Linked DNA regions of Cystobacter fuscus DSM 2262. The protein of the gene in region 1 binds, or shares a complex with, the protein of each later gene. Links are inferred from orthologs where the notes say so. Each region holds a gene or a part of one and is shown in the gene's direction. Other genes may lie near its edges.

Evidence for each region.
Region 2: the proteins of secA (region 1) and secY are in contact, whole or in part, in a crystal structure (PDB 3DIN), measured with the Thermotoga maritima proteins. The link is inferred for Cystobacter fuscus DSM 2262 from one-to-one orthologs. Residues at the interface, in WP_004082002.1 of Thermotoga maritima: Glu261, Ala262, Arg263, Lys300, Ala301, Arg302, Thr303, Ile304, Ile305, Leu323, Tyr324, Asp325, Pro326, Val329, Ser330, Tyr333, Ile336, Lys340, Phe345, Val349, Glu363, Phe364, Tyr374, Ser375, Gly376, Gly377, Glu393, Ile395, Thr482, Ser483; in WP_004081795.1 of Thermotoga maritima: Glu108, Gly109, Glu110, Glu111, Ala236, Glu237, Arg238, Arg239, Ile240, Thr241, Ile242, Gln243, Tyr244, Ala245, Arg246, Arg247, Val248, Thr249, Gly250, Arg251, Arg252, Val253, Tyr254, Gly256, Ala257, Ser258, Thr259, Tyr260, Leu261, Pro262.

Annotation. Positions count from the first base shown.
Region 1 is NZ_ANAH02000007.1:471,334-475,047, reverse strand. Bases 2-3,406 are described here. They hold secA (preprotein translocase subunit SecA), read left to right. Parts: upstream 2-368; coding sequence 369-3,206; downstream 3,207-3,406. Other genes in these bases: rlmM (23S rRNA (cytidine(2498)-2'-O)-methyltransferase RlmM), read right to left, coding at 2-195. In the rest of the region: more of rlmM, read right to left, coding at 1-1; rpsB (30S ribosomal protein S2), read left to right, coding at 3,458-3,714. UniProt on the Escherichia coli protein: Required for protein export, interacts with the SecYEG preprotein conducting channel.
Region 2 is NZ_ANAH02000033.1:29,824-33,104, reverse strand. The notes cover bases 228-3,199. They hold secY (preprotein translocase subunit SecY), read left to right. Parts: upstream 228-1,026; coding sequence 1,027-2,373; downstream 2,374-3,199. Other genes in these bases: D187_RS36310 (adenylate kinase), read left to right, coding at 2,514-3,161; rplO (50S ribosomal protein L15), read left to right, coding at 382-900; rpmD (50S ribosomal protein L30), read left to right, coding at 228-364. Outside these bases: rpsE (30S ribosomal protein S5), read left to right, coding at 1-98; more of rpmD, read left to right, coding at 101-227; D187_RS55775 (hypothetical protein), read left to right, coding at 3,200-3,281. UniProt on the Escherichia coli protein: The central subunit of the protein translocation channel SecYEG. Consists of two halves formed by TMs 1-5 and 6-10.

The DNA of each region.
Region 1 (3,714 bases):
CGCCCGGCATGTCCACAACCACCGGTCCGGCTGGGCGGGGAGGGTGGTGGGAGGGGGGGCGGGGGCCTTGACCCGGGGCGGCGAGGCGCCAGGGGGTGGCCTGGCGGCCGCGTTCCGGGCGGGGGGGCTGCCCTTGGAGGGCCGGGGGGCGGGGCGTCTGACGGGACGGCGGGGGTCTTTTCGACGAGAAGGCATTGCGTGGCCTCGGTTCCGCTTTACTGTGTCCCGCCGCTCGCGCGGCGGCCAATCGGATGGGATGACGGAGGAGAAACGCATGGTTTCCTTCCAGCATCCCACCTATCTTTCGGGGATTTCCCTTCACTCGCCGTGTCCCATCGTGGACTCTCCGGCGGGAGAGTCACCATCGCATGATTGAATGGACGCTGAAGAAGATCATCGGGACCAAGAATGAGCGTGAGCTCAGGAAGACGGAGCCCAAGGTCCAACGCATCAACGCGTTGGAGAGCAAGATGCGGGACCTCAAGGACGAGGACTTTCCCGCGGCCACCGCGCGCATGAAGCAGGAGGTCCAGAACGGCCGTCCGCTGGACGACCTGCTCTACGAGTCCTTCGCGCTGGTGCGTGAGGCCGCCCGCCGGGTGATCGGCCAGCGGCACTACGACGTGCAGCTCATCGGCGGCATGTTCCTGCACCAGGGCTGCATCGCGGAGATGCGCACGGGCGAGGGCAAGACGCTCACCGCGACGCTCCCCAGCTACCTCAACGCGCTGTCCAACCGCGGCGTGCACATCGTCACGGTGAACGACTACCTGGCCCGGCGTGACGCCGAGCAGATGGGCCGCATCCACCGCTTCCTGGGCATGACGACGGGCTGCATCCTGCACGAGCTCAACGATCGGCAGCGCCAGGAGGCCTACCGGGCGGACATCACCTACGGGCAGAACAACGAGTTCGGCTTCGACTACCTGCGCGACAACATGAAGTTCCGCCTGCAGGACTACGTCCAGCGCGAACTCAACTACGCCATCGTGGACGAGGTGGACTCCATCCTCATCGACGAGGCGCGCACCCCGCTCATCATCTCCGGCCCCACCGACGACACCACCGACAAGTACTACAAGGTCGACAAGGTGATTCCGGGGCTCGTGCCGGACCAGGACTACATCCTGGACGAGAAGCACAAGTCGGTGTCGCTCACGGACGCGGGCATCGAGAAGGTGCAGAAGCGTCTGAGCATCGCCAACCTCTACGATCCGGGCGAGATCGAGACGCTGCACCACGTGGACCAGGCGCTGCGCGCGCACACGCTCTACCGGCGCGACCGCGACTACGTGGTGCGTGACGGCGAGGTGATGATCGTCGACGAGTTCACCGGCCGCCTGATGAAGGGGCGCCGCTGGTCGGATGGCCTGCACCAGGCCGTCGAGGCCAAGGAAGGCGTGAACATCGAGAACGAGAACCAGACGCTGGCGACCATCTCGTTCCAGAACTACTTCCGCATGTACTCCAAGCTGTCGGGCATGACCGGCACCGCCGACACCGAGGCCGAGGAGTTCGCGAAGATCTACAACCTCGAGGTCCGCGTGGTGCCGACCAACCGGCCCATGGTGCGTCAGGACCTGGAGGACGTGGTCTACAAGACCGAGCGCGAGAAGTTCGAGGCGGTGTGCAAGGACATCGAGGAGCTGCACAAGAAGGGGCAGCCGGTGCTCGTGGGCACGGTGTCCATCGCCAAGAGCGAGGTGGTGGCCAGCTTCCTGAGCAAGCGCGGCATCCCCCACAACGTGCTCAACGCCAAGCAGCACGAGCGCGAGGCGGACATCATCGCGCAGGCGGGCCGCAAGGGCGCCATCACCATCTCCACCAACATGGCCGGCCGCGGCACGGACATCCTCCTGGGCGGCAACCCGGAGACCATGGCCAAGCACGAGGTGGGCGCCGAGCCCCAGCCTCCTCCGCCCAACCCCGACGGCACGCCGGTGGACCTCACCGGCTACCAGCAGGCGCTCGCCGAGCACAAGCAGCGCTTCGACGAGGCGCTGGCGAAGTTCAAGGCGCAGACGTCGCGCGAGCGCGAGGAGGTCATGGCGGCCGGCGGCCTGTGCATCATCGGCACCGAGCGCCACGAGTCGCGCCGCATCGACAACCAGCTGCGCGGCCGCGCGGGCCGCCAGGGTGACCCCGGCACGAGCCGCTTCTACCTGTCGCTCGAGGACGACCTGATGCGCATCTTCGGCTCCGAGCGCATCTCGGGGCTGATGGAGCGCCTGGGCATGGAGGAGGGCGAGGTCATCGAGCACGTGTGGCTCAGCCGCGCCATCGAGAGCGCCCAGCGGCGGGTGGAAGGCCACAACTTCGACATCCGCAAGAACCTGCTCGAGTACGACGACGTGATGAACCAGCAGCGGCGCACCATCTACAAGCTGCGCCGCAAGGTGCTGGCCGCCGGCGCCGGCATCCCGCTCGTGGAGTACGACGAGGACAAGAAGACGCGCGTCAAGCTGCGCACCGAGCAGACCGTGTCCTGGGCGGACTACAAGGAGATGATCCTCGACGCCGTCGAGGACGTCATCGTGGCGCTCACCGACACCTACTGCCCGTCCAAGAACCCGGCGTCGTGGGACCTGGAGGCGCTCGCGCGCGGCGTGAAGGACACGCTCAACCTGGAGATGTCCTTCGCCACGGCGGGCTCGCGCGAGGACATCCAGAACGACATCTACTCGACGGCGGAGAAGGTCATCCGCGCGCGCGAGGAGGAGTTCGGCGAGGAGTTCCTGCGCTTCCTCCAGGTGCGCTACCTCGTCTCCATCGACACGCTGTGGAAGGATCACCTGCTCGCCATGGACCACCTGCGCCAGGGCATCGGCCTGCGCGGCTACGGCCAGAAGGACCCGAAGCAGGAGTACAAGAAGGAGGGCTACTCGGGCTTCATGCAGATGCTCGGCGCCATCAGCTCGCAGTTCGTCAGCCAGATGATGCGGGTGCAGGCGCGCGCCGCCACCGCCGCCGCCGAGGAGACCGCCCGGCTCGCCCGGCAGATGGCCCAGCGCCAGCGCCAGATGCACGAGGGCCGCGCCGACGCCGAGGGCAAGCTCGCCGAGCCCGCCGCTCCCCGTCCCGCCGCGACGCGTCAAACCGCCGCCGCCCCGAGCGGAGGCCCCAAGGTGGGCCGCAATGATCCGTGCCCCTGCGGCAGTGGCAAGAAGTACAAGAAGTGCCACGGCGCCAACGAGGCCAGCGTCTAGGACTTGACGCCGCCCGGCCCCTCGCCCTCCGAGGGAGCCGGGTTCCCCACTCCCTCCTCTCCCGCCGTGCGCGTGAAGCTTGCATGGCCGGGAGGGGTTTTGTTAGAGAAGCCGCGCCCGCCGTTGGCCCAGGCTGGTGGCGGGTTTTTCACCGCAGTCAACCCACTTCACACACGCGCGTCCCGGCCCTCGGTGCTCCCGTTGAGGAGGCAACGGCCGGACTTTTCCCCGCGCGTGGAGGACGAACCGAGATGGAAACGCAAGACACGACGCAGCAGCAGGCCATGGCCGCCGCCAGCGGCATCACGATGCGGCAGCTCCTGGAGGCCGGTGTTCACTTCGGCCACCAGACCAAGCGCTGGAACCCCAAGATGAAGCCCTTCATCTTCGGCGCCCGCAACGGCATCTACATCATCGACCTGCAGAAGACGGTCAACATGGCCCGCGCGGCCTTCCGCTTCGTGGCGGACATCACCGCGCGCGGTGGCTCGGTGCTCTTCGTGGGCAC
Region 2 (3,281 bases), on another replicon or contig:
CCGTGGCCGGCCTGAAGACGCTGCGCTCCCCGGAGCAGGTGTCGCGCCTGCGTGGCAAGGACGTGGGTCCCACGAAGTCCGAAGAGGCGAGGGGCTAATCATGGCGATCAAGGTCAAGTTGACGAAGAGCGCCGCGGGTTCGTCCGTGGATCAGCTCGCGACCATCGCGAGCCTCGGGCTGAAGAAGTTCGGCTCCGAGCGGCTCCTGCAGGACACGCCGGCCATTCGCGGCATGGTGAACAAGGTCCGTCACCTGGTGACGGCCGAGACGGTGCAGGGTGATGCTCCCAAGGCCACCCGCCGCAAGCCTCGGAAGATCCGGGCCCGGGACGCCGCGCGCGCCCGCCAGGCCTCGAAGGCCTAGGGAAGAGGACTCAGACAATGTCGACGACGCTCAACAATCTGAAGCGCCCCGAGGGCTCCTGGCACCGCAAGAAGCGCGTGGGCCGTGGCCAGGGTAGCGGTCTGGGCAAGACGGCCGGCCGCGGTGGCAAGGGCCAGAAGGCCCGTAGCGGCAACATGCGGTTCGAGGGTTTCGAAGGCGGTCAGAGCCCGCTGCAGCGCCGGCTGCCGAAGTTCGGCTTCAACTCGCCCAACCGGACCATCTACGCGGTGGTGAACCTGTCGGACCTCGAGGGCTTCGACGCGGGCGCCACGGTGGACGTGGACGCGCTCAAGAAGCAGGGCCTGGTCAAGGGCCGCTACGACGGCGTGAAGGTGCTCGGCAACGGCTCGCTCACCAAGAAGCTGACCCTCCGGGTCCACAAGCTCTCGGCGGCGGCTCGCGAGGCCATCGAGAAGGCGGGCGGTACGGCGGAGGAGCTTCCGCTGGTGGCGCACAAGCCCGAGTCCGCCGCCAAGGCCCACTCCGGCAAGGGCGTCAAGCAGGCCCGGAAGTGAGGGCGGGGCGAGTAACACTCTCAGTGGTGCTCGCCTTCCCATCCGTGTAGGATTCCGCGCCCCTTTCCGAATTCGGATTGGGGCGCTGCTGTTCTCGCAGAAACCTTTTTAGGGGATGGATCCCACGTGGCTCTGAACGCCTTCGCCAACGTCTTCCGCATCGCGGAGTTGCGTAGTCGGCTCATCTATACGCTGATGCTGCTCGCGGTGTACCGCATCGGCATCTTCATCAACACGCCCGGGGTGGATCGGGCGGCGATGAACGCGTTCATGGACGCCCAGCGCCAGTCGGGTGGCCTGTTCTCGCTCTTCAACCTGTTCTCTGGTGGCGCCCTGAACCAGATGTCCATCTTCGGATTGGGCATCATGCCGTACGTGTCCGCCTCCATCATCATCCAGCTGCTCGCCGTGGTGGTGCCGAGCCTGGAGCGGCTGCAGAAGGAAGGCGCGGGCGGCCGGCAGAAGATCAACCAGTACACCCGCTACGGCACCATCGTGCTGTCCACCATCCAGGGCATCGGCATCTCGCGCTGGCTGGCGTCGCTGGGCCGCTCCGATGCGGGGCAGAGTGGGTTCAACCAGGTGGTGGTGCCCAACGACAACCTCTGGTTCACCTTCATGACCGTCATCAGCCTGACGGCGGGCACCGCGTTCATCATGTGGCTGGGCGAGCGCATCACCGAGCGCGGGATCGGCAACGGCATCTCGCTCATCATCTTCGCAGGCATCGTCGCGGGCCTGTTGCCCAGCGGCAAGACGCTGCTGGACCTGGTGCAGCAGGAAGTGGTCAGCATGGCCGCCGTGCTCGCGCTCCTGGTCTTCATGGTGGGCGTGGTGGCAGTGGTGGTCTACGTGGAGCGCGGGATGCGGCGCATCCCCGTGCAGTACGCGAAGCGGATGGCCGGGCGGCGCATGTTCGCCGGTCAGGCCACCTACTTCCCCATGAAGGTCAACACCGCGGGCGTCATTCCGCCCATCTTCGCGGGCGCGATCCTGTCCTTCCCGGCGACGCTGGGCACGTGGTTCCCGTTCCTGCAGGGGCTCCAGCGCAGCATCGAGAGCAGCCCCTGGGTGTACAACGGCCTGTTCGTGCTCTTCATCGTCTTCTTCGCGTTCTTCTACACGGCGCTGACCTTCCGGCCGGACGACGTGGCGGACAACATCAAGAAGCAGGGCGGCTACATCCCGGGAATCCGTCCGGGCCGTCAGACCGCGGACTTCATCGAGGGCGTCCTCAATCGCATCACCTTCGGTGGAGCGATCTACCTGGCCGCCATCTGCGTGATTCCGTCCATCATCACCAACCTGCTCAACGTGCGTTTCACCTTCGGCGGCACGGCGCTGCTGATCGTCGTGGGCGTGGCGCTCGACACGGTGCAGCAGATTGAAGGCCATCTCATCAGCCGCAACTACGAGGGTTTCGCGGGTCCTCGGGGTCCGAGGATCCGTGGCCGGGTTCGCGTCGCGGCCTAGTCCAGCTGCCGCTTCGCGGGCGCTCCTCCCCCTCGCCCCGGGGAGGGGCGCTTCGCCGTTCATGGGGTGCAACGAGCAGCGGGAAAAGGGTGACTGTGTGGCCCGCCCGCGCTCCTTCCTGACGAGCTGAGAGAGAACACATGAACCTCATCCTGTTGGGTCCGCCTAACGCCGGGAAGGGGACCCAGGCGAAGAAGCTGTATGTGGATTACTCGATTCCGCAGATCTCGACGGGGGACATCCTCCGCAAGGCGGTGCGCGAGGGGACCGAGCTGGGCAAGCTGGCCGGGCCGCTGATGGCCGCGGGCTCCTACGTGCCCGACGAGCTCGTCATCGGAATCGTCGAGGAGCGGCTCAAGGAGGCCGACTGTGCCCAGGGCTTCATCCTGGACGGCTTTCCCCGCACCATCCCCCAGGCCGAGGCCCTCGAGCGCATGCTCGCCAAGCTGGGCAAGAATCTGCACGCCGTGGTGTCGCTCGAGGTTCCGCACGAGAAGCTCATCGAGCGCGGCTCGGGACGCCGCTCCTGCCCCAGCTGCGGCGCCGTCTACCACGTCTACCAGAGCCCTCCGAAGCGGGCCGGCTTCTGCGACAAGGACGGCACCGGCCTCATCCAGCGTGAGGACGACAAGGCCGAGGTCATCGAGAAGCGGCTGCAGAAGTACGACAAGGAGACCTCGCCGCTGAAGCAGTTCTACGCCCAGCGCGGTCTGCTCAAGAGCATCGACGGGGTGGGGCCTCCCGAAGGCATCTACGAGGAACTCAAGAAGGTCGTGGGCAAGGCCTAGGGGCCGGGGCTTGCTCGGCCGGGCGCCGGGTGGGGAAGGTGACCCCCGAGGCTCGGGCCCTGGTGGACGCCACCTGGGATGCCCTGGACGAGGGCACCCGGGCTGGCGGAGGTATGGCGC